Regions from separate parts of the Pseudarthrobacter sp. SL88 genome, predicted to be linked through region 2. Evidence: predicted binding sites of a transcription regulator. Region 2 holds the regulator's gene; each other region holds the start of a gene.
What was found. Region 2 encodes LexA, which represses DNA repair genes until DNA is damaged. Its sites were predicted from a motif close to TCGAACANNTGTTCGA; they were not measured.

Region 1 (7,319 bases), 1.4 Mb from region 2:
GAGCTGGACGCGGACGCGGTCCCCCTGCCGGAGCTTCTTCCAGTGCGGCGCGGGCGTTGCCCTGCGCAGCGGTGCTTCAGCGGTCTGGTGTTTTGCGCTTCGTGCCATGTTGTCCCCTTTGCCGGCCGGAGAGGTGCCTGCCCTCCGCGCTTCACGCTACGGAACGAAGGTGAACGGCAAGTGAGCGCAACCTGTGAAAATGGCGGCAGGTGCACCACACGGGAACACCGGCGTCAGGAGTGCTGCACCCCAAGGGAAGCGAGGCGTTCCTCCAGGACCTGGGCCACGCCGTCGTCGTCAAAATGCGGTGCCTGCTGCCCCGCAGCACGGATGGCCTCGGGGTGGCCGCTGGCCATGGCGTAGCCGTGCCCGGCCCAGCGGAGCATCTCGATGTCATTGGGCATGTCGCCGAACGCCACGACGTCTGCCGCGCCGATTCCCAGCGCGGCCGCGTACTCGGCGAGGGTGACGGCCTTGTTGACGCCGGGGAGGGACAGTTCCAGCATGGCGACGCCGGGTGAGGAGTGCGTTGCTGCGGCAAGGTGCTCGACGGCGGGGGCCACCTCGGCGAGGAAGTCGTCGGGGGTGCCGTCGCGGACGATGGCAAGGAACTTGACGACGGCGTCATCCGCCGTGAGCGTCTCGCGCAGCGGCGCCGGGGTGAACTGGGTGAGCAGTTCGCTCGATTCGTTCTCGATGAAGCCGGGCTCAAGGTGGAATCCGCTGAGGGTTTCGGCGGCGAACAGCGCGGCGGGGCGGAGGTCCTTGATGATGCGGCGGATTTCCAGGACCGCGTCGATGGCCAGGGTGCGGGCGGACACCAGGCGGTCGGCTTCCAGGTCCCAGACCACCGCGCCGTTGGAGCAGATCACGCGGCCGGTGTGGCCCAGCTGTTCCTCGAGCGGGTGCAGCCAGCGGGGCGGCCGGCCGGTCACGAAGACGAGCTCCACACCGGCGGTGCGGCAGGCATGGAAGGCGCGGATGGTGCGGGGGCTGATTTTCCCGTCGTGCCCGAGGATCGTTCCGTCAATATCGCTTGCCACCAACCGCATGCTGCCAGTCTACGTGGGTTGACGGGAGGCGCCTGCGCTGGGGTTTGGCCGGGAGTCCCGCGGTTCCCCTACTACCGGCCCGTAGCGTAGCGCGGCGTTCCGGGGCAGGAGCATACTGGAAACGCCGCCCAATGAGAGGACGCTCGGCCTTGCGAGGCCGGTGGAAAATCCAACCGACACAGTGACAGGCTCCGGGGTTGCGCAGCAGGAGTCCGCCATTACCGCGTCGTTGTCCGGGATGCTGGTGGAGCAGACGCCGGTTTCGGGGAGTTCGAGTTCGATCGTGTCCGCGGCCATGCTGTCTCCGGCGAGGGCGGCGGCGATTGAGCGGACCTGTTCATAGCCGGTGGCCATCAGGAAGGTCGGGGCGCGGCCATAGGACTTCATGCCGGCCAGGTAGAAGTCCTTCTCCGGGTGGGTAAGGATCCTGGCACCGTGGGCCGGGACGGTGCCGCAGCTGTGAAAGTCCGGGTCGATCAGCGGGCCTAAGGCTTTGGGTGCGTCGACGGCGGGGTCGAGGTCGAGGCGCAGCTCGGTGAGAATGGACAGATCGGGGCGGAACCCGGTCGCCGGGATCACCCGGTCGGCCTCGACACGGCGGCCGTCAGCAGCGATGACCGTGACCGTGCCACCGTTCATGTCAATGCCGTTGGTGTGGAAGCCTGTGAGGAGTTGGACGGCCCGGGTATCGACGGCGGTGCGCAGCCGCGTGCCGAGCTGGCCGCGGGCGGGAAGCTGGTCAGCGTCTCCGCCGCCGTAGGCGCGGGCAGGGGTGTTGGCGCGGATGGCCCAGAAGACTTCGGTTCCGGGATTGGTCCGGGCGGTTCGGGCGAGGTCCAGGACCATGTTCGCGGCCGAGTGTCCGGAGCCGATGACCAGGGTGCGGCGTCCCGCGAACCCGTCACCGGAGACGTCAGGCAGCGGCCCGGTGATCAGCCCGGCGGCCCGGGCTTCGGCCTCACCGGGCGCGGGCAGCCCCCCTGATCCAAGGGGCGCAGGGGTGGTCCAGGTTCCGGAAGCGTCGATGACGGCGCGGGCCAGGATCTCTGTGGTGTCGCCGCTGGTGTGCCGGATGCGCAGGAGGAACGGAGCCTGGTCGCGGCCGGCGCTACGCCCTTTGTCCATGCCCTGCCGCGTGACGGCAACGACTCTGGCTCCGGTCCGGATCCGGTGTTTAAGTGCGGGGGTGGCGGCCAGGGGCTCGAGGTAACCGGTGACGATCTGGTGTCCGTAGGGCAGTGCGGTTGGACGGGGCGCTTCCCAACCAGTGGCCTCGAGCAGCCGGACGGCGGCGGCGTCGAGGTTGTACTGCCAGGTGGAGAACACCCGGACGTGGCCCCACGCGCGCACTGCGGCTCCGACGGTGGGGCCGGCTTCGAGGACGAGCGGTTCAAGGCCGCGTTCGAGCAGGTGCGCGGCCGCGGCCAGGCCGACGGGTCCGGCACCGATCACGGCGACCGGCAGGGAGTCCTGTGCTGTCATGCTGTCCTCATTTCAATCGTCGGCGCGCACTTACGGTGCCGTTCGGGTGGCGGGTTATGCGGTAGCCGGGGTCAGGGAGGCGATCAGCGCCTCGACCCGGGTCTTGATCTCGTCGCGGATGGGCCGGACGGAGTCGACGCCCTTGCCGGCGGGGTCTTCCAGGACCCAGTCTTCGTAGCGCTTCCCCGGGAAGTAGGGGCACTCGTCACCGCAGCCCATGGTGATGACGACGTCGGAACCTTTCACGGCCTCGGTGGTGAGGATCTTAGGGATCTCGGCGGACATGTCGATACCGACCTCGGCCATCGCCTCGACCGCGGCGGGGTTGACCTTGTCCACGGGCTGGGACCCGGCGGAGCGGACCTCAATCTCACCCTTGCCCAGGGTGGCGAGGAACGCGGCGGCCATCTGGGAACGGCCGGCGTTGTGGACGCAGACGAACAGGACGGAGGGCTTGTGGCTCACGAGAGCACCTTTCGATCAGCCGCGACCGCCGCGGCAGCGGTGGAAGCAGCAAGGGTGGGGTAAAGGAATCGGACCAGGGCGTAGCCGGCTGCCCCGCCTGCCAGCTGGGCGAGGATGAAAGCGGGAGCGGACGACGGGGAGATCCCGGCGAAGGTGTCCGTGATGGTCCGGGCGATCGTGACGGCGGGGTTGGCGAAGCTGGTGGAGGACGTGAACCAGTACGCTGCCGTGATGTAGCCGCCGACGGCGAACGCGACCCGGTCGGTCCTCCCGGAACGGACCGTGCCGAAGATGACCAGCAGCAGCCCGATGGTGGCTATAACCTCGCCGAACCAGAGGCCGGCCCCGGTTCTTTCCCGCGTGGAGAACGTGACGGCGTCCAGGCCGAACATCAGGTTCGCAGCAAGGGCGCCCACCAGGCCGCCCAGGAACTGGGCGCCGATCAGAGCCGCCGATGTTCTGGTGGCAATCATGCCCAAGGCGCGTTCGACCAGGGTGACGACGGGGTTGAACGAGGCGGAGACCGGCTGCAGGGCGACAATGAGCGCGACCAGGGCGGCGCCTGTGGCCACGCTGTTCTGCAGAAGCTGCAGCCCGACGTCGTCCGTGGACAACCGTGACGCCATAATCCCGGAGCCCACGATGGCTATCACGAGGAATGCCGTACCGACGAGCTCGGCACCGGCTCTGCGCGCCAGGACGCTCACTTCGCCTGTCCCCCGATCAGTGTGGCGAGGTTCTGAAGGGCCTCGGTGCGGGCCCGGTAGTAAACCCAGACGCCACGCTTCTCCCGGTCCAGCAGACCGGCCCCGTGCAGGATTTTCAGGTGGTGGCTGATCGTCGGCTGGGACAGCTCGAAGGCGTCGTTCAGGTCGCAGACACACGCCTCACCGCCCTCATGCGAGGCGACCAGGGACATCAGCCGCAACCGGACCGGATCCGCCAGGGCCTTCAACAGTGGCGCGATTCCCTCCGCCTCGGGCAGGGACAAGGGCTCCCGCGCCAGCGGGGAGCAGCAAGCAACCGTTTGGACCGCGGTCAATTCCAAAGACATAGACACACGTATATATTCACATTCATCTATGTCATAGCGCAATGACCCAACGTCGGGCTCATTGTCGGCATCCGGCGCTACACTGAACTTATCGAACAAATATTCGAATAAGGGTGTGTTGTGGGCGTTATTGTCGGGCCTCGCGTGATAGATGCAGGCGCGTCGCTGTTCTCGGTATTGATCTCTCCCGTGGCAGTCGCGGCCGGCTTTCCATCGCCGGCACAGGACTACTTCGACGGGCGGATCGACCTGAACGCACACCTGATCAAGGACATCACCAGCACCTTTGTTGTCAGGGTCACCGGAAACTCCATGGAGGGTGCCGGCATCAGCGACGGGGACGAGCTGATCGTCAACCGCGCGCTGGAACCCAAGGACGGGTCCGTCGTGATTGCCGTGCTGGACGGTGAACTCACCGTTAAGAGGCTGCGCATCACGGCCACCGGAATCGTCCTGCAGGCGGAAAATCCCCGGTACCAGGACATCAAGGTATCGGCGCTTTCCGAACTGACCATCTGGGGAGTCGCCACAAGGTGCCTGCACCATGTCTGAGGCCCGCCGTGGCTAAACCTGCCCTCATGCGCCACATGCCGCAGATCGCCCACGTGGACGTCAACTGTTTCTACGCGTCCGCGGAACGGGCCTTCGACCCCTCGCTGGAGGGCCGCCCACTGGTGGTCCTGTCCAATAACGACGGCTGCGCCGTTACCCGTTCCCCCGAGGCGAAGGCACTCGGCATCACCACCGGCGAACCCTGGTTCAAGCTCGCGCCGCGGGCAAAGGAGTGGGGCCTCGTGGCGAAATCCAGCAACTACGAACTCTACGGCGACATCAGCGCGCGGGTCATGGAGCTGCTCGGCAGGTACTCGGCCTGGTTGGAGGTCTACAGCATCGACGAGGCGTTCCTGGGGGTCAAGGGGGACGCCGGCACCTTGCTACCCCTCGGACGCACCATCAAGAACGCCGTCGGCAGGCATGTGGGCGTTCCCGTATGCGTGGGCATCGCACCCACCAAGACGCTCGCCAAGCTCTGCAACAAGTGGGCCAAGAACAACCCGGCCTTTGACGGGGTCTGTTTATGGGAGGCGGTCCCCCACGATGTCCGGGACAGCCTGCTGGCCCGGCTGCCCGTGGACGAGATCTGGGGCATCGCCGGAAGGCTGACCAAGCGGCTCAACGTCCTGGGGATCTTCACGGTCCAGGACCTGGTCCGCGCCGATGCGGTGATGATCCGGGACAGGTTTTCGGTGGTGCTGATGCGCACCGTCCTCGAGTTGCGGGGCACCCCCTGCATTCCCATGGAGGAGGAGCGAATCGGCCGGGACCAGCTGATCTTCTCGCGATCGTTCGCCACGCCGGTCGCCAGTGCGGACGGCCTGCGGCAGGTGCTGAGCATTTACGGGCAGCAGGCGAGCGCCAGGCTGTCCAAGCACGGCCTGCAGGCGAAAGTGCTCACGGCATTTGCCGCCACGTCACCCTTCCGCCAACAGGAGCAGGCGTACCCGTCCGTATGCGTTTCGCTGCCGATGCCGACGGCGGACCCGCTGCTGCTGACCAGGGCGGCACATGCCCTGCTCCCCCACATCCGGGACGGCCTCAAATATGCCAAGGCGGGGATCATGCTGACCGACCTGCGGCCCAGCGGCAACCAGTCGCCGCTCGAACTGTTCGAGAACCGGCATGAGGAACGCGGCATCGGCCCGCTGCTTGACGATGTGAGCCGGCGCTTCGGGCGCGGGGCCATCGGGCTGGGACATGCCGGCATCAAGTCCGGCCTCGACTGGACCATGAAGCGTGACATGCGCTCGCCCCGGTACACCACCCATTGGGACGAACTTCCGGTGGTCAAAGCCGCATGACCCGGCTGCAGTGACAGAAACATAGTCCAAACTGTTCAGCATGCTAGCCAGCAGACAGTATAGTGAACAGATGACTTCTCCCAAGACTGTGGCCATCGCCGTCCCGCTCGAAGCAGAGCTCGTGGACCAGATCCGTGCCGTCGATCCGTCTATCACCGTCCTGTACGAGCCCGGCCTCCTCCCGCCGGAGCGCTTTCCCGCGGACCACGCCGGCGATCCCGCTTTCGAGCGCACGCCCGGGCAGGAGGAACGCTACTGGGCCATGCTCGGCAGGGCCGAAGTGCTCTACGGCTTCCCCAATGAGAGCCCTGCGGGCCTGGCCCGCATCGCCCGGGACAACCCCGCACTCGAATGGATCCATGCCATGGCGGCGGGGGCAGGCGGAGCGGTCAAGGCATCCGGGCTCGGCCAGGACGTCCTGCAGAAATTCCGGATCACCACCTCCGCCGGAGTACACGCGCTTCCCCTCGCCGAATTTGCGGCGATGGGAATCCTGAACGGCTTCAAACGGAGCGCCGAGCTGGCCCAGGACCAAGCCGCCAAGGCCTGGCCCGACCTGCGGGTACCCACCCGCCTGGTCAACGGCTCAAACCTGGTGATCAGCGGCCTGGGCGAAATCGGGCTGGAAACGGCCCGGATCGCCAGGGCGCTCGGCATGAACGTCAGCGGCACCAAGCGGACCGTTGAGCCCATCGAGGGCATCCACCAGGTGGTGGACAACGCGGGCCTGCCCGGACTCCTCGCCACGGCAGACGCCGTCGTCAACACCCTGCCCGGAACCGAATACACAGAGAAACTCTTCAACCGGGAACTGTTCGCGGCCATGAAACCCGGCACCACCTTCGTCAACGTTGGCCGAGGCACCGTGGTGGATGAGGATGCGCTGCTGGAGGCGCTGGAGAACGGCCAGGTGGGCTACGCCTGCCTGGACGTCTTCGCCGTGGAGCCGCTGCCCCGGGACAGCCCCCTGTGGAGCCACCCCAGGGTTATGGTCTCGCCCCACACGTCAGCCCTCAGCGCCGCCGAAAACCGGCTGATCACCGAGCGGTTCTGCAGCAACCTCCGCACCTTCCTCGACGGCGGCGAGCTTCCCCACCTCGTGGACACCGTCCACTTCTACTAAGCCAGTACCGGGAGAACCAATGCGCATCGCCAGAATCAACACAGCGTCCGGGACCCGGCACGCGGTTGAACGGGCCGGATCATGGCACCACATCGTCGACCCGTTCGAGGCACCGCTCCGCTTCACGGGCGGCACCACCCCCGCAGGTGAGGCGGAGCTCCTCGCTCCCGTGGCCCCGGCGGTAGTGGTAGGCATCGGCCACAACCTGACCCTCAACGACCACCCACTGCCCATCCAGGCATGGCATAAGTCCGTCCACACCGTGGCCGGACCTGGCGACCGGA
Region 2 (7,319 bases):
AGTTCCATTCCTGCACGCCGTAGGAGTGGACGAAGTAGAACCGCTCGCCTTCCACTCCGGCGAAGAGCTTTGAACCCTCCGGTACCTTGACGGTGTTCCAGCCCATGTGCGGAACGACGTCGGCCGGCAGCAGCTCGACCTTTCCGGGCCATTCGCCGATGCCCTCAGCCTCGGTGCCATGCTCGACGCCGGCCTCGAAAAGTACCTGGAGGCCTACGCAGATCCCCAGGACGGGGCGTCCGCCTGCCACCCGGCGGCCGATGAGCCTGATGCCATCCACGGCCTTGAGCTCGCGCATGACCGTCTCGAAGGCGCCGACGCCGGGAACCACCAGGCCGTCGGCGTTCAGGACATCTTCGGGCTTGGCGCTGAGGATGACCTCCGCGCCGGCCCGCTCGAGGGCGCGCACGGCGGACCGGACGTTGCCGGAACCGTAGTCGAGCACCGTGACGGTGGGCTTCCCTTCCGGGGATGCGGGCTTGCGTGACGCGGACGGGTCGATGATGGCACCGTCCTTCAGGATCTGGCCGCTCACAGGGCACCCTTGGTGGACGGGATGCCCTCAACCCGCGGATCGGGTTCGACGGCTGCACGGAGGGCACGGGCGAACGCCTTGAACTGGGCTTCCACAATGTGGTGGGGGTCCCGTCCGGCAATGACGTTCATGTGCAGGCAGATACCGGCGTGCAGGGTGATGGCTTCAAAGACGTGGCGGGTCAGGGAGCCGGTGAAGTGGCCGCCGATCAGGTGGTATTCCTGGCCGGCGGGCTCGCCGCCGTGCACGAGGTAGGGGCGTCCCGAGACGTCCACCACGGCGTTGGCCAGGGCCTCGTCCAGCGGTACGGTCGCTTCCCCGAACCGGCGGATGCCCGCCTTGTTGCCCAGGGCCGTCCGCAGCACCTCGCCGAAGGTGATGGCGACGTCCTCCACGGTGTGGTGGACGTCGATGTGGGTGTCCCCGGTGGCCTTGACCGTCATGTCGATCAGCGAGTGCTTGCACAGTGCCGTGAGCATGTGGTCGTAGAACGGCACGGAAGTGTCGATGTCCGAGACGCCGGTACCGTCAAGATTGATTTCCACGAGCACGGACGACTCGCTGGTGGCACGCTCCATACGTGCGGTCCGGGCTGCGGCCGCGTTCGATCCGGTGGAAGTCATGGTCAGGTGTCCTTTGTGGCAGGAAGGGTGGTCAGGGCGTCCAGCGCCGGTTCTTCAAGTCTAGGCGGGAAGGGCCGGCTGGCTGGCAAGGATGCTTTCCAGGGAGGTGAGGAAGGCTGTGGTTTCCGTCTCAGTGCCGGCAGTGACCCGCAGGTGCCCCGGGATGCCGACGTCGCGGATCAGCACACCCGCGTCCAGCAGTTCCTGCCAGACCCGGTGCGGGTTCTCCAGTCCGCCGAAGAACACGTAGTTGGAGTCGGACGCCGCCGGCTTGAGGCCCATGCGGGTCAGTTCGGACACGATGCGGTCGCGCTGCCTTTTGATGTCCTCGACGTCCGCCATGAGGGCTTCGCGGTGCTGCAGGGCCGCGAGGGCGATTGCCTGGGTGATGGCCGACAGGTGGTACGGGAGCCGGACCAGGCGCAGCGCGTCGGTCACTTCCGGGGCGGCTGCCATGTATCCCAGCCGGGCGCCGGCCAGCGCGAACGCCTTGCTCATGGTGCGGGAAACGATCAGCCGCTCCCGCCCGGGCAGCAGCGTCAGGGCGCTGGGCGTGCCGTCGTGGGCAAACTCGTGGTAGGCCTCGTCCACGATCACGATGGCCTGGCTTTCGGCGCCGGCTTCGTAGACCGCTTCCACCACGTCCAGCCCGAGGCCGGTGCCGGTGGGGTTGTTCGGCGAGCACAGGAAGACGATGTTGGGCTTCAGTTCCCGGACCTGGCGGGCGGCCGATTCGGCGCTGAGGCCGTACCCGTCCTCACGCTGGCCCTTAATGTATCCGGTGTCCGTGCCGCTGGCCAGCAGCGGGTACATGGAGTACGTGGGCGGGAAGCCCAGCGCCGTGCGGCCCGGACCGCCAAATGCCTGAAGGATCTGCTGGAGCACCTCGTTGGAGCCGTTAGCTGCCCACACGTTGGCCTCGTCCAGGCCGTGGCCCAGATACTCGGCAAGGGCCTTGCGGAGCTCGGTGAACTCCCGGTCCGGGTAGCGGTTAAGGCCGGCGGCAGCCTCCGCGACAGCCGCCGTGATGGCGGCAGTGACGTCCGGCCGGGACACCATGGGTGTTCTCATTGACGTTGAGGAGGATGGGGACATCCAGCTGCGGGGCACCGTAGGGCGTGAGGCCCCGGAGGTTACTGCGGAGGGGAAGCCGGTTCAGGCGTTCAAGCTGGTCATTCACCTGAACAGTTTAGTGGGAGGTGCGGTCGCCCGAAAATGTGACGGTTTGCGCCGGTCCGGGCGGGGTGCGCGCTCCGGGCGACGCACCTGCTGTTTGCGGACCTTCATTCATCCGGGAAATCTTGCCGGCACCTTTCCTAGCGCGTGGGAATGTACAGCTGCTGTCCCGGGAGAATCTTCCCGGCGGACAGGTTGTTGAGCTGCACAATATCTGCCACAACGTCCCTGGCGTCCCGCTCCGGCGCGAGGTCGGCTGCGATCCCCCACAGCGACTCACCCGGCTGCACGGTCACTGTGACGGTGGGGGTCACGGTGAGGTCCGCCGCGGAGTCGGAGGCCTTGGCGGGGGAATTGAAGAATCCGGCCAGGGACAGCAGGAGCGCCGCCAGCAGCACCAGTGGAATCCCGATCAGGACCACCTTGCCCCGCCGCGTGAGGCGCAGGGGCGGCAGCGGCGCCTGGCCGCGGCGTCCGCCGGCCGGCGTCCGCTGGACCGGCACCCGGCCTTCCTGCGCCGCCTGCTGATCCCGGGCACCGTTGCCGTGAACATCGAAACCGTGTGACCTGAAAGCGGATGTAGCTGACATGACCTTAGCCCTCCTGGACCGTGCTGCGTCTGTTGGTGTCGCCTGCTGGTGCCGCCCGATGGTGCTGCCTGACCGGCTCCGTGTTCGAACGGCTGCTTGCCTTGTTAGAACACATATTCGAATACTGCTTGGTTCAGTTTTAGCACCTATGGACGAATAATGTCGAGACTCGCTAGAACAAATGTTTGAAAAAGCAATGTGGCTGACCTACGTTTGAGGCAGGAACATCCACACCTGAAGTTGATCAGCAGGGTCTGACATTGACGGTGTGAACACTCAGTCCGGTGCAGTTGAAAGCCCGGTGGCTACCGAAAGGCAACGGCGAACATGGCAGCAGCAGCCACCGGGGGCAGGGCGACCTCGCAGCCGAAAAGGACAGCCAAGGGTTTGACGCCGCGGCAGAAGAAAATCCTCGAGACCATCCAGCGTTCGGTCAATGTCAACGGTTACCCGCCGTCCATGCGCGAAATTGGGGACACCGTAGGGCTGGCCAGCCTTTCCAGCGTCACCCACCAGCTCTCCCAGCTGGAAAAGCTGGGCTACCTCCGGCGTGATCCGAAGCGGCCCCGTGCCATGGAAGTCCTGATGCCGCTGACCCTCGACGGCGGTACAACCGGCAGGACGGCCAGGCAGGCAGCGGAACCAGAGGCGGCGGCCTCACCGGGGATCGCGGCTGTCACGGAGTTGCCCACGGCGCTGGACACGGCCATGGTGCCCCTCGTCGGCCGCATCGCCGCCGGCGGCCCCATCCTTGCGGACCAGGTGGTGGAAGACGTTATGCCGCTCCCCCGCCAACTGGTGGGCCAGGGCGAACTCTTCATGCTCAGGGTGGCCGGTGATTCCATGGTTGACGCCGCCATCTGTGACGGCGACTGGGTGGTGGTCCGGCGCCAGGCCGACGCCGCGAACGGCGATATTGTTGCAGCGCTCCTGGACGACGAAGCCACGGTCAAGACATTCCGCCAGCGGGACGGTCACACGTGGCTGCTGCCCCAGAACACGCAGTACGAACCGATCCTTGGCGACCATGCCACCATCATGGGCAAAGTGGTTTCGGTCCTCCGGTCGCTCTAGCGGGACCGCACGTCAGCAACAAGCCGCAGCAGTCCAGCCGATAAGGAAGGCGCCGTTCCCCGGAACGGCGCCTTCCTTATGCATTTCAGGTGCTGCCTAGGGCGTTTCCCCGGCCAGCCTCGCCAAGGCCGCGATCGCCGTCGTGCGGTCCGTCGTCGCCCAGAAGGGCGGCAGGGCGCCGCGCAGGAACCCGGCATAGCGTTCCGTGGCCAGGCGGGAATCGAGGACGGCCACCACGCCTTTGTCGCCGGTGGAGCGGATCAGCCTGCCGGCGCCCTGGGCCAGCCGGATGGCGGCATGCGTGGCCGAGACGGACATGAATCCGTTGCCGCCTGCCTGTGCCACGGCCCGGGAGCGGGCCGTCATGAGGGGGTCGTCCGGGCGGGGGAAGGGAATCCGGTCGATGACGACCAGCCGGCAGGAAACCCCTGGGACGTCAACGCCCTGCCAGAGCGACATGGTGCCGAACAGGCACGTGTCCGGTTCGTCGGCGAACTGTTTGACGAGGGCCGTCATGGTGGAGTCGCCCTGGCACAGGACCGTCATGCCCAGCTTGGGCCGGAGCGCTTCGGCCGCCTCCTCGGCTGCCCGCCGCGAGGAGAACAGGCACAGCGCCCCGCCGTTCGAGGCGCTGATCAGTGCCTCCAGCTCTGCCAGCGATTCCGGTGACGCGCCACGGCCCGGCTTGGGCAGGTGCCCGGCCACGTACAGGATGCCCTGCTTGGGATAGTCGAACGGCGAGCCGACGTCGATCCCGGTCCACGCCGGCGCCCCTTCGCCCACCAGGCCCAATCCCCCGGCGGCGGGCTCGAAGGCAGAACCGATGGCCAGGGTTGCGGACGTCAGGACCACTGTGTGCCCGGCGAAGAGCCCCTCACGCAGCCTCCCGGCCACAGACAACGGCGCGATATTGACCAGCGCAGGAGCGTTGTCGTCAGGTTGGGAATAGCCCTGGCCGGGATCGAAGGTTCCGGCGCGCGAGATCCACACGACCTCGCGGTTTTCCCTTGCCGCCAAAAGCCGTTCGGACAGTTCAAGGATGAGCATCAGCCGTGAACGCGCAAGCTGCCTGCCGCCGTCGGCCGTGTTGCTGCTGTCTCCCTTGGAGTCGGACAGCGCCGCCCTGCAGGCCTCGCGCAGCTGGTCCACGCAGTCGAGCTGTTCGTCGTTCAGTCCGCTGGGGAGCAGCCCACTTGGGACGCCGGCAAGGGCCAGCTCCAGGTTCGCCGCGGCGGCGTTGAGCGCGTCCACGGTGATCGCTGTGTGTTTGCGGGCACCCGAGGCAGCAGCGTGGACCATGGCGACGGAGAGCTGGCCGGACACTGCACCGGTGACCCGGTCCTGCAGCTCGTGGGCCTCATCCACCACCACAACGTCGTACTCCGGCAGCACCGCGAGTCCCTCGAACGCGCTGACCGCGAGCATGGCATGGTTGGTCACCACGACGTCGGCCTCGGCAGCGTCCTGGCGGGCCAGCTCGCTGAAGCACTCCTCGGCCAGGGGGCATTTCTGGGAGCCCAGGCACTCCATGGACGTCACGGACACCTGCTTCCAGGCACGGTCCGTCACGCCGGGCAGGAGCTCGTCCCGGTCTCCTGTGGACGTCTTTTCCGCCCATTCCCGGAGCCGGACCACTTCCTTTCCGAGCTGGGACTGCGGCCCGCCTGCGGCTGCGGCGAAGTGCGGCACGCTGGTGTCCTCACCGAGGGAGAAGAGCTGCCCCTCGGAGGGTTCCTCGGAGGGAAACCCGCCTTCCAGCTTGTGCCGGCACACGTAATTGGACCGGCCTTTGACCAGCGCCACCTTGACTGGCCGGTCGAGGGCCGGGGTGATGGCTTTGAGGAGCCGGGGCAGGTCCCTGCCCACAATCTGTGTCTGCAGGGCAAGGGTGGCCGTGGACACCAGCGCCGGCTTGTTGCTTTCAAGTGCGTGGGCGATCAGCGGGATCAGGTACGCCAGCGACTTTCCGGTACCGGTCCCGGCCTGCACCAGCAGGTGGTTGCCGGTCTCGATAGCCTGCGCCACCTGCCGCGCCATCTCATGCTGCCCGGAGCGGCTTTGGCCGCCCATGGCGGAAACGGCCCGGTCGAGCAGCTCGATGACGAGCTGCCCGCCGGCCGTTTCCTTGGATTCCGTTGCCACAACCTCAGGCATTGACGGCAAAGGTTTCCAGTTCGGCGGCCAGGCCCTCACGGACCTTCACCACCGCCCGGGTTCCGGCCTCGACATGGGACATGCTGATGATCTCCGCGTCCGAGTCGTGGAGCTTGCTGATCAGGTCGCCGCGGTTGTACGGGATGAGGAGCTCCAGTTTGACCCCGGGGCGCGGAATCGAGTCGCTGATGGTCTTCAGCAGTTCCGCGATGCCTTCGCCGGTGCGCGCCGAAACCACTACATGGCGCGGTTCGCGCTGCTTCAGCCGTTCCACCACGAAGGGATCTGCGGCGTCGGCTTTGTTCAGGACGATGATCTCCGGGATCTTGCGGGCGTCAACCTCGCCGAAGACCTTCCGCACAGCGGCGATCTGGCCTTCAGGATCCGGGTGGGACACATCCACCACATGCAGGATGAGGTCCGAGTCGGCCACTTCCTCCAGGGTGGAGCGGAAGGCCTCCACCAGCTGGGTGGGGAGGGACCGGACGAAGCCCACGGTGTCGGCCAGGGTGTAGCCCAGGCCGTCGGAGGTCTCGGCCTTGCGGATGGTGGGGTCCAGCGTGGCGAACAGGGCGTTCTCCACCAGCACCCCGGCATCGGTCAACCGGTTGAGCAGGGATGACTTTCCGGCGTTCGTGTAGCCTGCAATCGCTACGGACGGCACTTCATTACGACGGCGGTTGGCGCGCTTCGTTTCCCGGGCAGGCTTCATCGCGGCGATTTCGCGCCGCAGCTTGGCCATCCGGGTGCGGATCCGGCGGCGGTCCAGTTCGATTTTCGTTTCACCGGGACCACGCGAGCCCATGCCGGCGGCGGCACCGCCCACCTGGCCGCCTGCCTGGCGGGACATAGAGTCGCCCCAGCCACGCAGGCGCGGAAGCAGGTACTCGAGCTGCGCCAGCTCAACCTGGGCCTTGCCTTCGCGGCTCTTCGCATGCTGCGCGAAGATGTCCAGGATGAGCCCGGTGCGGTCGATGACCTTGACCTTGACGATGTCTTCCAGCCCACGTCGCTGGGAAGGGGCCAGCTCAGCGTCGACCACCACGGTGTCCGCTCCCGTGGACATGACAATGTCTTTGAGCTCCAGGGCCTTGCCCGAGCCCAGGAACGTGCCGGGGTCCGGCTTGGCACGGCGCTGCACGAGGCCGTCCAGCACTTCGGAGCCGG
Region 3 (7,319 bases), on a different contig from region 2:
GAAGTCAGTAAGCATGTAGGTGACCTGCAGGCAGTGAGGCAGGCTCATGATGAAGCTCTTAGGGAGTTCGAGCGGCGTGAGCAGGAGATACAAGCCCGGCTAGAGGAATCGACGCGCTTGGCGGACGAAGGAACCCGCCGGATTCTCACTAGTGACGGCGACGAACTAGTCAAGGCTGTAACCACAGTTCTGGAAGACCTTGGGTTCAAAGTCAGAGACATGGACGATCACCACGACGAACGAACCGGAGCGAAGCTTGAAGACCTTCGCGTCGAAGACCCGTCGGAAGCTGACTGGCTGACTCTCGTGGAAGTGAAGGGGTACGCGAAGGGTGCGAAGGTGAATGACGTCCCTCAAATCACAGGCCGGCCGGCAGTGGCCTATACCAAGGAAACCGGACAGGAGCCCCCTGCCGTCTGGCATATCGTCAATGCCTGGCGGGGCACTAACCCCTCGACTCGTGTCCAGGCCATTCCCAACGATGACGATCTGCGGCCGCTCACCGAGGCCGGAGGAGCACTCATAGATACACGGGACCTCTATGAAGCGTGGAGGGATGTATCCGCGGGTAAAGCGGACGCTGAGACAGTCCGAACAAGCCTCAGAGACGCGAGGAACCGTTGGCGATGGGCGCCTGAGAGCTGAACGCGTGCCACATCCAAGGAACTGGTACAGCGTGGGGCCCTAAGTCGTGGAGGACGTCAAGGCCGACCCTGTGAAAGGCCCAAGTAGCGACGCAGTCGGGTACGACGGCGAGGTGTCCGCGGTGGATGGCTGTCCAGATGAAATTGAAGTTGAACCCGGTCAACTCCGTCGGCACACTGGCGATGCGCCAGTCAGCCTTGGGTAGAACAATGGATTGCGAGGTTCTAGCGGCTGCCGATATCTCCGGCCGGGATGGTGTTGAAGTGTGAGTAGTAGCCCGTGATCTGCCAATGGCCCGTGACTTCATTGGTCACCGTATAGCTGATGGTGGCGGTGGTGGTTTCCGGGACTTGTTCACCATTGTGGTTGGCGGCCAGATTATACGAAGCATCGAAGTTAATGCCGACCACTTTCAAACCGTTGACTTCGCCTCCCTTTACTGATGTGGGAGTCAGTGTCCGGTCGATGACGTGCGGTTGGCTTGCTCCGTACATGAGGTCGTACTTACCGTCCCGGAAGAAGCCTCTCATTACCAGTGGTTTATTCTCATCCGCTGAATGGACGTCCGCGTAGAACTCGTCGAGGTTAGAGGGCTCAACTTTGTCTTTGTTACGCGACCACCAAGCGTCGATGGTTGTCCGGTCCGTGGGGTTCGCATTAAGGATTGAGTCGATGGTTTCTTCGGCAATGAATGTGGCGATGAAGCGCTGGGCGTCCTGGATTTCGTCAGCGGTGAAGCGTTCGCTGGCTGACGGATCAACGGTTTCTGGGATGACTTTCATGGCCGGGTCATCAGCAGAAATGGTTGTCTGCAGATACTCTCCCTTGCCATCGTTTGTGAGGCCCTTGATCGGCAATGCTGTGTTGGACGACGAAACGGGCTGGCCGGTGGTTGGCGTGGTTTTTGGTGTTTCCGGTGTCGACGACGGAGTTGATGACGACCTGGGTTTTTCTTCCCTGGCTGTGGGTGCTGCACAACCTGACGCAGCTAGGACGATCGCCGTCAGACCGAGGGCCGCAACCCGTAATCCAGATTTATGCGCAGCAATGTTAACCATGTTTCCCCCGGCCGCTGATGTGCTGGCCGTTGCCAACTCGATAGAAATATACACCAGCACTCCCACCCCTTAAGGGCCTATCAAACGTCCCTGTATTGGTGTTCCAAAAAAGCTCAACATTTGGAGCTCTAAGCGGGGCAGAGGACCATCCTGACGCAAGGAAGTGAGGCTCGCCGGCTGTCCCACTTCCAAGGTTGTGGGACTGCCCGCAGACCTTGAGTCCGCAACGGTCCCGGACTGGTCGCTGAGTCTTCTGGAAAATGTCAGTGCTCCCGTGCAGACTGTGTGTCAGGAAACCCTGACAGGAAGGCGTAAGGCTATGGGCTGGACCTCCACCGACAACAATCATGAGGGCTATGTGGCGGCTATCGCACCGGATGGGCGCCTCGCTTCGGGCGGCGTTGCGGAAGGGATGCTTGTCCACGGAATCACGGGAGAGTACAAACCGGGCGGGGAATCCGATGAGGAAATCGTTCCCGATGACCTCATCATGAGTTGGCGTGGAGCCTGCACTTGCGGCTGGCAGGGAGAGGTGTGGCAACGGGTCCTCACACCGTCTGAGGCTGACTTCGCCTCCCGCAAAGCGTATTGCCGGCCCGGGGACGCGGCATATGTTTCCCTACCTGTGGAGGACGCCGTTCAGGACGAATGGATGATCCACATTGCACCGTCAGAAGCCATTCTGGGGGTTGAAGCGGCCGTAAAGGAACACCGTCAGTCAACGCGCCGCCTGGATAAGACTGTCGCGGCCGCCAAAGCTGCCGGCGCTTCCTGGGCAGACATTGGCCGTGCCGCAGGGATCAGCCGCCAGGCCGCACACGAGCGCTGGGCCGATAAATAGCGAGGCCAAAGCTAACCGATTCGGATCACAATCGCTGTGGCGCCTTCCGGAATCAATGCCTCGACCGCTGCTTTGGCTTCCTCATACGTCTGGCCTTCGGCCTCGACGTGACTGAGTTCGCCGTTGCCGGCCTCTACGGTCAGGGTAATTTTCACCCCCATATCCTAGGCCGCCAGCTCGTCGCGGATCTGGCCCAACGCCCCCAGCAGCGGTGACGGATCGCCGGCGTTCCGCAGGTCTACGGGACGCCGGCCGTGCAGGTCGGGGGAACGGACCATCATCCAGAGGGCGAAATAGTTGTGCGGGATCCGCAGCTCCATCGCCCGTTCAAATACCCTGACCACCACGGGGTTGAGGGACAGGTCGGGGTGGAACTGGAAGCCGGGACAGTAAGTCTCCTCATCGATGAACACGCGGATCAGCTGCCTTGTCGCCGGTTCGGGATCCTCGTGTACGGCTGCAAAGCGTTCACGGACTTGTTCCAGGGTGGGGAGCGTGAACTCGTCGCGGATCCTGTTCCATAGTTGCTCCGGGACGGGGGAGCGGTAGAGGTGGGTGGGCACTAGTTGATGGACTCCAGGTCCCACTGTGTGGCCAGGGGTTCGCGGCGCAGCGTGAACGTGCGCAGTTCCGCGCCGGCCGTCGGGAGTTTCGCCTGGACCTGCCAGTGCTCGACGCTGACAACATCGCCGGTGCCGATCGCTGCCCGGGTCCGGTGTTCCCACCATGCGTCCCTGGTGAACCAGTGCGCGGTGTGCACGTCGGGATCGACCATCCAGATCCGGCCATCGTGCCGGACCGCCAACGGGGTGCCATCGAGGCTGAACCGGACATCGATTCCGTGCCCGGTGGTGGGGTGTTCGGGAGCGAGAGTCATGGTGGACTCCTTTCTGTTGCAGCGCCGGTCAGGCGGCCTTGACTAGGGGAAGCTCGTCCCAGTGGGTCGTGTACCTGGGGGAGAGCATGTCGCGTTTCATGGACCAGTCCGGGCCGCCTTTGACCCCTGCGTGGCCGAGGCCGATGGATCCGCGGCCGTACCGTTTGGTCACTTCTTCGAGCAGGGTTCCGATGCCGCGTTCTTCGTGAGGGTTTTCGAACAGTTCCAAGGGTTTCTGGTTCCCGGTCGGGCGCAGATCGGTGACCATGATCCCGGCCCGGACATACTTCACGCCTTCGTGGACCTGGGGGAGCAGGGCGTGGGCTGCTTTTGTCAGCAGTACCGGATCCGCGGTGGGCATGGGCAGTGTCAGGCAGACCGAGGGGAACGACTTTTCGTTCGGGTTGAAGTGCGACGTCGCCGCGAACGCCGTCAACACTTTCGCTTGCAGGCCGTGTTTGGCTAACCGGGCCGATGCCATTTGCGCGTACACGCTCATGACTTGCCGCAGTCCCGCAGCAGTGGTGATCGGTGTGGAGAAGGACCGGGAGAAGATGAGCTGGTCACGTCCTACCCGTTCCTCTTCCATGGGGATGCAGGGTGTGCCCTGCAGCTCCAGGACAGTGCGCATCATGACGATGGAGAACTTGTCCCGGATCGCGACCGGGTTGGCCCGGGCTAGGTCGGCGATGGTGAAGATCCCCATCGCGTTCAACCGTTTGGTCAACCGGGTGGCCACGCCCCAGATTTCGATCACGGACAACCGGGACATGAGCGCTTCGCGCTGCTCTTTCGGCACTGATCCCCACCGGCACACCCCACCGAAGGCGGGGTTGTTCTTCGCCCACTTATTGCACAGCTTCGCCAGGGTCTTCGTCGGGGCGATACCGACGCAGACCGGCACGCCGACGTGCCGCCGGCATGCGGCCTTCATCTCCCGGCCCAGTGCCAGCAGCTCGTCCGATTCACCCTTGACGCCCAGGAACGCCTCGTCAACGGAATACACCTCCAACCAGGCCGAATAGCGGCCCAGCAGCTCCATCACCCGGGAGCTGATGTCCCCGTAAAGTTCGTAGTTGCTCGACAGGGCCACCAGGCCCCATTCCTTCGCCCGTGGCCGGAGTTTGAACCACGGCTCACCCATGGCAATGCCGAGGCGTTTAGCTTCCGGGGAGCGGGTGACAGCGCAGCCGTCATTGTTGGAGAGCACAATGACCGGTTTGCCTTCCAAAGACGGGTTGAAGGCACGTTCGGCCGAGGCGTAAAAGCAGTTCACGTCCACGTGCGCGATTTCCTGCATCCGGCGCATCACCGCGGGCCTAGACATAATGTAAACACCGCTCAACGACCCCCCACACCGAAAGTTCCGCCAAGGCCGGAACTTCGATATCGGGGAACCGGGGATTGTCGGCCTGGAGGACCACCCCGGCGGGCGTGATCCTCAGGCGTTTGATCGTCAGCTCGCCGTCCAGGACCGCCACAACCACCGAACCGTCCTTGGGTTCAAGTGCCCGGTTAACCACGAGCTCATCGCCGTCGCTGATCCCGGCCTGCTCCATGGAATGCCCGGCGACCCGGACGATGAACGTGCTGGTCACATCCTTGACCAGATGGGCGTTGAGGTCGATCCGGCCGTCAAAGTAGTCCTGGGCGGGCGATGGATAACCGGCGGCCACCGCTACCGGCGCCACCAGCACCGTCACCAAAGACAGTCCCGCATCTATCACACGGGGGCCAACTATCACGCCCACAACACACCTTTTATTCGAATCTATGTTCGATTAACTGTACTCCAGGGCTCGGACAATAGAGGCCTCCCGAGGGGCGGCCTGGACGGCTTGCGCACAATGGGGACAGCTTTGAGCTGCGCGGAGGGCTCCACCTGCCCGCCAATGTGCACAACCCGTCCACCGCGGCTTATCAGCTCTGCCGGGTGTGAAGCTGCGGAGGCAGTTCGACGTCGGCGGGGTCCAGGCCCGTTAGGGCAGGCTCGCGGGGCTCGCCCTGGTTTCCGCTGCGCTCCAACCAGTTGACGGGCGTCCGCTGGCGCGGCCGGCTGTTGGGTCCAGGGCGTGCCGTCGCAGAGCTCCGGACCCCCTGAACCTGTCGTGTCTACGACGTTTTCTGGTTGCTGTCCTTCGGATTCTAGGCGTCCGCTCCACCCCGTCTAGCCCTCCGCTTCGCTCCGGGGCCTGCGGTGCAGGAAATGTCCCTACGGCGCTCCTGCGTCGCTTATTTCCTCCGGGAATTTCCCGCCCCTTGCCCTTTGGGTAGACAGGGCTCCGTCGGCCGCCGAGCAAGCAAGCTTGCCAGCAACCAAAAAACAACGGGGGGAGACGGGGAGCTGGCCGGTCACCATTGATCGCCCCACCACCCCCACGTCTCTGCAAAGGCAAAAACCATGAACGCAGTAAGCAAAAAGACCGTGATCCTCGCGGACACGGAGGAAACCATCGACGGCCTGACCGTGCTGGGTGACTACCACGTGAACGGAGGCTACGACTGGATGGAACTCATCGAAGAACACGGCTGGGCCGTGCTCTCCAGCTGGGGCTGTGACGGCTGGGACCTTGGCCAATGGCCCTACGTCATGGTCGCCGTCACCCGCACCGCTGACAGCATCGGCAACCTGTTCGGCATCGCCACCTATTGCGAGGGTGACGTGACCTGCACCTACTACCGGACCAAGGCCCGCCTGTGGGACGCGATCACCGAACAGGCGTTCTCCAGCTGGAAGAACGGGCAGGCACAAGGCCCGGCCGACCTGCCCGAGGCCGCCGCCGAACTGCCAAGCCGGTACCGGATGCCCTACGCCGTGCGGGACGCCGCGTAACCAGCACTGAGAACCGCTGTACTGCCTGGCTCTGGCCGGGCAGTACAGCACCCATCATCTTTTGAAGGAGCCACCATGAGCAACGACACCACAGGCCCGAAGGGCATCACCGCCTTGATCTACCGCGACGCCCTGGGTACCGACTTCTCAAACCGGGGAATCTTCTCCCGCGTCATGGAAGTAACCGTTATTGGCGAGGGCATCGACCCAGTTTTCGAAGCCACGCCAGAGCGGCCCGCCGTTCGACTGGTCAGAAACGAGCACTTCCACCGCGAGACCGTGGTCCACGCCCAGCCGGTCACCCCGGAAGGCGAACCCACCCCGTGGTACATGTTCGGAGGCACGTTCATCTTCAGCAGTGACGCCCGTTTCCGCCGTGCAGCCGGACACTACGGAGCCGTTCCGCTCCACGACCGCCGCGAGTAGGGCAGGAGGTGACCGGCTCCTTTTGAAGCCGGTCACCATTGATCGCCCCACCACCCCCACGTCTCTGCAAAGGAGTAAGAACCATGACCGACCCCCACCGCATCACGGAGAACACCGCCCAGACCGTCGTTTTCCTCGAAACGCTGGCCGCACTCGTGCAGAAGTCCCCCGAGTCCTACAGCGCGGACGCGTCCAACGACCTCGCCGCCCACATCCGGGGCATGGCAGAGGCAGTGACCACGAATGCCCGCGTTGACCCCGGCCTGCTGGACACCACCCGCCGGTACGCAGCGCTGGACTGGCACAACGAGCTAGTCGCGGTCCTGTTCGCACCGGAACACCGGGCAAAAATGCACTAAGCCCAGCACCCCGAAGGCACCCACTTACTCAGGCGAGTAGGTGGGTGCTTTCCTATGTGGCCCCAGGACTTTTGAGGTGCTGGCGGTCCGCCGCACGTGGCCGGCTTTAGGTGGTGGTCGTCGGCGGCGGACCGCCGTTTTCGCGCAGGAAAGGAAACCCCTGGGTGGCTCCGGCGGCAAGCCCTGGCTGCCGGCAACCCCGGCGCAATTCACGGTCCAGGCCCGTTAGGGCAGGCTCGCGGGGCTCGCCCTGGTTTCCGCTGCGCTCCAACCAGTTGAC
Region 4 (7,319 bases), 720 kb from region 2:
TCTTGAGGATCTGTTCATGGAACACCGTGACCCCGTGGGTTTCGGCGAGTACTGGCTTGAGGTCCGGGTGGGGATATACCTCGGGGGCGAAGCCGTGCCGGTGCTCCAGGAAGGGCCGGACCATGTCTGACTTCATGGGCCCAGGCCGGAACAGGGAAATGTCGATGATGAGGTCGTTGAATTCCCGGGGTGCCATTTTGCCGATCAGTTCCCGCTGGCCGGGTGATTCGATCTGGAAACATCCGAGTGTATGGGTACTCCTGATGAGTTCGAACGTGGCTTCGTCATCCAGCGGAACAGCATTGAGATCGATCCGGCCGTTGGCGGCAATGTAGTCAGGGCCAGCCCCTTCCGGACCGGGCGCATGTTGCCCTGCTGCCACAACGTCGCCCTTGGAGGGATGGATCCGGATGATCTCACGGACGGCAAACGCCATGGCGCTCTGCATCCTGACGCCCAGGACATCAAGTTTCAGCATTCCCATGGGATCCATGTCATGTTTGTCGAACTGGCTCATGGGCAGCCCCAACCCGCTGGGCTGGACCGGGGTGCGGTCCAGCAGGGTGGCGTCACCCAGGATTACTCCGCAGGGGTGCATGGAGATATGGCGGGGCAACCGGTCAAGGCGCTCCGTCAGGTCCACCAGGAGATCCAGTTGCTGGTTGCCGTCCGTGTCCCGTTGTTCCACACGGCCGGCGAAATCGCGCAGTTCAGGTTTTTCCTGGAGCGCTTCCCGGAATTTTCCTGCGGAAAAGCGCCACAGTTGCTTGGCGATCTCCCCCACCTCGTCGCCGTCCATGCCCAGGGCGAGGCCGGCGTCGCGGACTGCTCCCCTGGCCCTGTATCCGTTTTGCATGCTCATCAACGTGACCCGCTCAGCTCCGAACCGTTCGAAGATTTTTCGGTAGACGTTGTGGCGTTCGGCGCTTTCGACGTCGATGTCGATGTCAGGCAGGGTGGCCCTGTCCTGGGACAGGAAGCGCTCAAAGATCAGGTCGTGCTGCAACGGATTTACCTGGCTGACGTCAATCAGGTAGTTGACCAGGCTGGAAGCGCCCGAACCCCTTGCTGCGGCGCGGACTCCCATGTCCTGGATCATCCGGGAGACCTCAGCCACCGTCAGGAAGTAGGAGGAGAAGTTGAGGTTGCGGATGATCCTCAGCTCATGCTCGAGCCTTGTGAGCATGGCTTGCTCCGCGGTACCGGTAATGCCCGGAAACCGCCTGGCGATTCCGGCATGGCACCGTTGGACCAGTTCCATGGCGGGGTCCTGGTCGATCCCGATGATGGATGCTTCCGGGACAACCGGCTGCTTCCACCCCATGTCACTGGTTGGATCGATCCGGCAGGCATCGGCGAGCGCCTCGGTCTGTGCAAGGAGTTGCGTGAGGTCTGCGGCGCCGTAGCCTGCCGCGGAAATGATTTCCTGGGCAAGCCGGCGCATATGGCCTGAGGTTTTCAGCCATCCCTGGCCGGTGGGCTGCAGGAGGGGTTCGCCGGCAAGTTCAGGCAGTGATTTGAGCGTGCGGGCGGAGTCGAGGACGTCTGCGGTGGGTGCTCCGTCCGCTCCGCAGTACCGGACGGCATTGGTGAGGACCGCAGGAACACGGTGTTCTTCGGCGAGGCGGAGCATCCTTACCGCGTGGGCGGTGCTCAAGGGTGAGCCGGGGGCGCTGAGCTGGGAAACAATCTCTGCCACCACGGTCCCTGTAGGCATGGTATCGAGCCATTGCTTGAACAGGGTGCGTGGGCGAAGGTACCGCCTTCCGCCCATGGCGCGTCCAACATCGGAATCTGGCCCAATGAGGACCACCAGGACCGGTTTGAGCGTTTGGGGGTCGAGGGTCCTTGAAGCCAGCTCTGCCCGGGTAACGGCCACGGGGACGGTACCTCCTGCCTTGCCGGAAGTCCTGGAGTGGGCGTCCGAGATCAGCCGGCAGAGCGCCCTGTAGCCGGCCCCGTTGTTGTGCCCCTTGGCGAGTACAACAACCCGTCCGGCGACATCTGTGCGGCGGTCGCCGTCGTCGTCAAGCACCGCAAGGTCCACCCCAACAATGGGGTCGAGCCCCGCGGCCATGCAGGCCTTGAGGTGCTTGATGGTGCCGTATAGACCGTCGCGGTCTGTGCAGGCCAGCGCTGAAGCGCCGTCGTCAGCGGCGGCCTGGGCCAATTCCTCCGGCCAGGAGACTCCATAGTGCGCGCTGAAGGCGGTGGAGACATGCAGGTGCGTGAAACTCATGCTGTTCTGGGTCGAAGGGCGTCGTGGATGCGCAGGAGCCGCCACTTGCCGCTGCGGATGTGCCTGGTGAGGTCCAGCGTGAGTGGTTCAATGGGCTGGCTTTCCATGCCGGAGGGACGCCCTGGCGACATCCGGGGCAGGACCTGAACCCGCCAGATTTCGTGGTCCACCATGCCGGGCCCGCTTCCCAGGGGAACCCGGCTTTCCTCCGCCCACCACTGGCGGCGTTCGTACCATCGGAGGGGTTCGGCACAGATGTCGTACGTACGCCCGGACCATACAAGGCTCCGGGGAAGGCCGTCGGGGGTGCATGCGACATCAACTGATTCGCTGAACATGCCCATGGCGCCTCCGGGACTGGCTGGTACTGCAAACTGGGAAATTGATTCGAATATGTGTTCGAATAATTCCAGTCTACGCCCGGCTCCACCCAATGCATAGAATCGCGGTTCAGGGGGTGGACTGACAGTTCGGCAGGGAGCAGGATGGGTGCATGAGCACCTCTGACGCACTCCTCAAACAAGTCAGCATCAAGGCACAGGACTCCACGCTGGTGGCCACGTTCGATATAGACGGCAACATTCCCGGTTCCGGCGCCTACGTGGTGGGTCTCGTGGCGGCGAGTCCGGACTACTCATCCCAGCGCCGGCTGGGCATTGAATTCATGAACGGGGAGGCCATAGCCTTCTTTTCGTTTAACCACGAACAGAACTGTGAGGAGAACTATGACCTGGGCGGCGTCAGCCATTCAGGCAGCACCATCACAGGTAACTTTCCCATGGCAGCAATCAATGGCCTCGGCAAGGGCCATGTGATGACAGGCTTCAGCGAGGCTGACGGCCGGGACTTCCAGTCCGGCGTGAAGGTGGACGAAAACCTCTAGGGCTCCCCGCAGCGTTACAGCTGCAGGGGAAGGTATGTGACCCGGGAGGGTCAGCCGTTGTCTTCGTGGTGGACCCGCAGCTCCAGTTCGATGAATCCGGAGATCATGGCCCGGTACGTCGCTTCCACTATGTCCGGGTCGATGTCCTTCTTGTTAGCTGCCGAGCGGACATGCTGGATAATTTTCTCCACGCGGTCTGGGGCGCGGACTTCGGCGTCGTCACCCTTGAGGGTGCCGGCGATCCTGATCAGGCGTTCGCGGCGCGCAATAAGGGTGACGATTTGATCATCCACCTCATCCACGGCAATTCGGACTGCGGCGAGCTGTTCCTTGTCGGCCAGTGCATCCCGGTCGTTTCCTTGAATTGTTGCCATCTTCTGACAGTATCGAAGCATGCAACCCAGAGTCGACTTCATCTCGCTAGGTGTCCGCAGTGTTCCGGCCTCCCGGGCCTTTTATGTCGATGGCCTCGGGTGGCCTGTTCACCGTGAGGTTGCCGGCGAAGTGGTTTTTATCCAGGCCAACCACGGCCTGGTGCTTTCCCTGTGGGATGCGGGCCAGATGCACGCCGAGGCCGGGGTCGATGCTCCCGGCCCGGTCCCCTGCATCACCCTGAGCCATAATGTGCACGGCGCCGATGAGGTGGACCGGGTCCTGGACGAGGCGAAGGCCGCCGGCGCGACAGTCACCGGCGACCCGGTCACCCAGCCGTGGGGCGGCTACACAGGGTATTTCTCTGATCCGGACGGGTTCCGCTGGGAAGTTGCGTACAACCCCACTTGGGCCGTGGACGACGACGGGACGGTCACCGTCTAAATTCCGCCAGGACGGTCAGGGCTGCTAAAAGAGGGCCTCCACGGGCCGGATGAGTTCCGGCCCGTTGTTGCGGACGTTGCCCACCTCTTTGCCCACGGACTCCACGTGCCAGTCGGCGGCCACATCCTTGACCGCGGACCGCACCATATCCACCAGGGCGGCGGCGTCGTCAGCCTGGGGATCCAGCCAGGCCTGCATGGTGTCCCTGTCCATGGGCAGCGGCACCCGGTCGTGAAGGGCGGTCAGTTTCCCGAACACGGTTGATTCGGAGCCCGGCGGCGGGGTGTCCGCCGTAAGGATGGACGTGGAAAGCACCCACTGGCCGGGCTCGCCAGCCGGTACCGACGGATCGCGCCACCATTCGTAAAGGCCGGCGAAGGCCAGTCCCCTGCCTGCGCCGGGGTGCACATAATACGGCTGCTTGGACTTTCCAGGGCCCTGCTTCCACTCGTAGTAGCCGTCGGCGGGTACGGCGCAGCGCCGTGCCCTGACCGCCTTCCGGAATGCGGGCTTTTTCCAGCACTGATTCACTGCGGGCGTTGATCATTTTGGACCCGATGCCCGGGTCCTTGGCCCAGGAGGGAACCAGGCCCCAGCGGGCGACGTGCAGCTGGCGGACCTGCCGGGCGTCCGTGCCGTCCTCTATCAGCCGCTCCAGGACGATGGGGACGGCATCGGTGGGGGCTACATTCCACGACGGCGGAATGCTCACCTCGTCCTCCAGTTCGGCGTCGAACTCTGCCAGGAGGTCCCCCACGGCGCGTGCCATTACGTAGCGTCCACACATGGCTCCAGCATGCCATCGGCGCCACATACTGTCATCCGGGCAGCCGCTCCGCGGCCGGACGCCGGGGAATACCGGTGGGCACGCTACCGTTGTCCCGAACGAAACCTTCACCCAACCCAGAGGAGAACCCTGTGGATTTCACTCCCGAAACCGGCACCATCACCATGTTTTCCACCACCTGGTGCGGCTACTGCAACCGGCTGAAGAAGCAGCTCGACGCGCAAGGCATCGGTTACACCGAAATCAACATCGAGGAAGTGGAAGGTACCGCCGAGCTCGTGGAGCAGATCAACGGCGGCAACCGCACCGTGCCCACTGTCCTGTTCCCGGACGGTACGGCGGCCACCAATCCGTCCGCTGCAGAGGTCAAGAACCGCCTGGCGGCCTAGTCCAGGACGGTGCAGCCAACCGGGACATTCCTCCCCCGCCGCCGCACCTGAAGGCTGGCGATCCAGGAGACGCGGGTCATGCCCCCAGGCCGCCGAACGGCGCCGAAGCCAGGGTGGCATGGCCCGCGTACGTTTCGAGCAGGGCATCGGTGACTGCTTTCACCGTCAGCCCGGGGACAAGGTCATCCGCCGCGCCGGCCGTGGCGGGGTCCCAGTCGAGGCCGAGCGCAGCGTAGCTGTCGGTCAGGACCTTCCGGATTGGTGCGGAGTCCTCCACCACGATGACCGAGCTGAAGAGCCAGCCGCCGGCCACCACCCGCTGCGCCGTGCCTACCAGTTTGATGCGGGACCCGTCAGTGGCGGCCGTGCCGTGCACGCTGAACTCGCCGGGGCAGTATTCCCCCGGGATTTCCCCAACGGCTGCGTTCACGCCCACCATTCGCAGGGCGTCTGCGAAGAGCTCTCCGAAGTAGCCGAAGCGGCTTTTGGAACCAGCGATGGCATCGCCATCGGGCTCGATGTGGTCTACCACCAGGGTGCCCTGGTGGTAGGCGGCCGCGCGGCCGCCGGCCCGGCGGACCAGGGGTTCGAAGCCGTTGTCGCGGCATGCCCGGGCGGCGGCCCCAAACCCGGGCAGCCGGGTGTCACGCTGGCCGAAGGCCACCGTGGGCGCCGGGCGGTACAGCCGAAGGGTGGGGCCAATACTTCCGTTGCGCGCCCTGGCGAGCAGCTCAAGGCCGAACTCAAGGTCACGGGCGGCACCGAGCGAGACGTCCTGCCGGACCACGGTCAAGGTTCCGGAGTCAGGGTGGTGGGCCATGGCACTGGGCTCCCTTGGTCGTCATGATGCTGTTCCTTGACCCTTCCGCGGCGGTGCCGGACGGGCCCAACCTAGGGTACGCCGTCGTGCGCCCTGCCAGGTGCCCGACCCACCGGCCAGGCGCCCGGCTACCGCCCCCTCCGCCCCACCCAGGCGCCGTGGAGCAGCGGAACCGCTGACGCTGCCATCATGACGGTGCCGAGGACGGAATCGTCGGCCCGGACCACGGCCCCGGCGATGAGCAGCGCCGAGAAGACCACTGCCGACGCCGTCCGGCGGGCCGTGCGGTCCAGCCTTGCCACCTGCCGCTCCAGCCGGGGGTTGGCAACAGACACGTTCCCTTCACCGATGCGGGTGATCAGGTCGTCCACCCTCTCCGGCAGCCGCAACGCAAGTCCCGCAGCCCCGGCCACCTGCCGGGCGGCGTCCTGAACGATGTTTCCGCCCTCTTCCCGCAGCAGGCGGGCAGCATAAGGCTCTACCGAGTCCCACAGGTTGAAGCGCTCATCCAGCGAGCTGCACACCCCCGAAGTGAGGGACATGGCCCGGATGATCAGCAGGAAGTTCTCGGGAAGCTGGAACGGCAGGGAGCGGACAACTTCGCCGAATTCCTCCGCGAAGTCGCGGAATTCGCGGGGGTCCACCTCGCGGAGCTCTGCGAAGCCCATCCCGCCAAACCGGGCAAACAGGTGCGTCATGGCCCGTTCCAGCTCCACGGTGTCCGCCGACGGCACCAGCACGCCGACGCCGCGGATGGCAGCAACCAGTCCCTTGCCGTCGCGGGCTGCGGCCGCGATCAAAAGCTTGCGCAGGCCGCTGCGCGTGGAGGGGGTTACCTCGCCCATCATGCCGAAGTCGATGAAAGTCAGTTTCCAGGGATGGCCGCCGGAACCGGGTTGGACGGGCGTGACGAAAATGTTGCCCGGGTGCGGATCGGCGTGGAAGAAGCCGTTGGTGAACAGCTGGTCAAACATGACCGAGGCGAACACCGGCGCCACCTCTGCGGGATCGATGCCTGCCGCCCGGAGCGCGTCCGTGTCCGTGATCTTGATGGCTGTGACATCCTCCAGGGTGAGCACGCGGCGGGTGCACCGCTCCCAGGCGGGATGTGGCACGTGGACCCGAACGTCGCCTGCGAAGTCCGCTGCGAACCGCTCGGCACTGGCAGCCTCGTGAAGGTAGTCGATCTCCTCGAGGCTGGTCTGCGCAAATTCCTCCACCAGGGCCGGCATGTCGGCGCGGTCGGCCACGATCCGGAAGTGGCTGAGCCAGCCGCCCACCTTCCGCAGGGCCGCGAGGTCGCCGGCGACGATCGCTTCAATGCCCGGACGCTGCACTTTGACCACCACGTCCTTGACCCCGGCCACCTCTGCGTCGGCAGGCAG

Region 1: a site for LexA is predicted at 4,145-4,160, ahead of OVA06_RS17420 (LexA family protein). Genes of this name have one in related genera too.
Region 3: a site for LexA is predicted at 5,187-5,202, ahead of OVA06_RS19490 (LexA family protein). Genes of this name have one in related genera too.
Region 4: a site for LexA is predicted at 2,627-2,642, ahead of OVA06_RS07890 (DUF6504 family protein). Genes of this name have one in related genera too.

What each region holds. Positions count from the first base shown of each region.
Region 1 is NZ_JAPPRD010000001.1:3,827,300-3,834,618, forward strand. Features, by position in the region: gene OVA06_RS17390 (hypothetical protein) at 1-108, opposite strand, end outside; gene OVA06_RS17395 (Cof-type HAD-IIB family hydrolase) at 234-1,052, opposite strand; gene OVA06_RS17400 (FAD-dependent oxidoreductase) at 1,062-2,534, opposite strand; gene OVA06_RS17405 (arsenate reductase ArsC) at 2,589-2,999, opposite strand; gene OVA06_RS17410 (aquaporin) at 2,996-3,706, opposite strand; gene OVA06_RS17415 (ArsR/SmtB family transcription factor) at 3,703-4,053, opposite strand; gene OVA06_RS17420 (LexA family protein) at 4,174-4,605, shown strand; gene OVA06_RS17425 (Y-family DNA polymerase) at 4,632-5,912, shown strand; gene OVA06_RS17430 (D-2-hydroxyacid dehydrogenase) at 5,983-7,035, shown strand; gene OVA06_RS17435 (fumarylacetoacetate hydrolase family protein) at 7,055-7,319, shown strand, end outside.
Region 2 is NZ_JAPPRD010000001.1:2,425,401-2,432,719, forward strand. Features, by position in the region: gene hisH (imidazole glycerol phosphate synthase subunit HisH) at 1-535, opposite strand, end outside; gene hisB (imidazoleglycerol-phosphate dehydratase HisB) at 532-1,158, opposite strand; partial or broken gene OVA06_RS11050 (histidinol-phosphate transaminase) at 1,219-2,338, opposite strand; gene OVA06_RS11055 (LysM peptidoglycan-binding domain-containing protein) at 2,475-2,924, opposite strand; gene lexA (transcriptional repressor LexA) at 3,252-3,998, shown strand; gene OVA06_RS11065 (ATP-dependent DNA helicase) at 4,095-6,152, opposite strand; gene hflX (GTPase HflX) at 6,145-7,319, opposite strand, start outside.
Region 3 is NZ_JAPPRD010000002.1:23,016-30,334, forward strand. Features, by position in the region: gene OVA06_RS19455 (hypothetical protein) at 1-645, shown strand, start outside; gene OVA06_RS19460 (hypothetical protein) at 870-1,763, opposite strand; gene OVA06_RS19465 (hypothetical protein) at 2,023-2,544, shown strand; gene OVA06_RS19470 (hypothetical protein) at 2,556-2,699, opposite strand; gene OVA06_RS19475 (hypothetical protein) at 2,709-3,107, opposite strand; gene OVA06_RS19480 (hypothetical protein) at 3,107-3,421, opposite strand; gene OVA06_RS19485 (Y-family DNA polymerase) at 3,450-4,748, opposite strand; gene OVA06_RS19490 (LexA family protein) at 4,741-5,172, opposite strand; gene OVA06_RS19495 (hypothetical protein) at 5,823-6,254, shown strand; gene OVA06_RS19500 (hypothetical protein) at 6,330-6,680, shown strand; gene OVA06_RS19505 (hypothetical protein) at 6,764-7,039, shown strand.
Region 4 is NZ_JAPPRD010000001.1:1,702,211-1,709,529, reverse strand. Features, by position in the region: gene OVA06_RS07895 (DNA polymerase III subunit alpha) at 1-2,239, opposite strand, end outside; gene OVA06_RS07890 (DUF6504 family protein) at 2,236-2,583, opposite strand; gene OVA06_RS07885 (hypothetical protein) at 2,733-3,122, shown strand; gene OVA06_RS07880 (chorismate mutase) at 3,173-3,496, opposite strand; gene OVA06_RS07875 (VOC family protein) at 3,516-3,938, shown strand; partial or broken gene OVA06_RS07870 (SOS response-associated peptidase) at 3,963-4,707, opposite strand; gene OVA06_RS07865 (mycoredoxin) at 4,857-5,114, shown strand; gene OVA06_RS07860 (lipoate--protein ligase family protein) at 5,191-5,934, opposite strand; gene OVA06_RS07855 (ABC1 kinase family protein) at 6,063-7,319, opposite strand, start outside.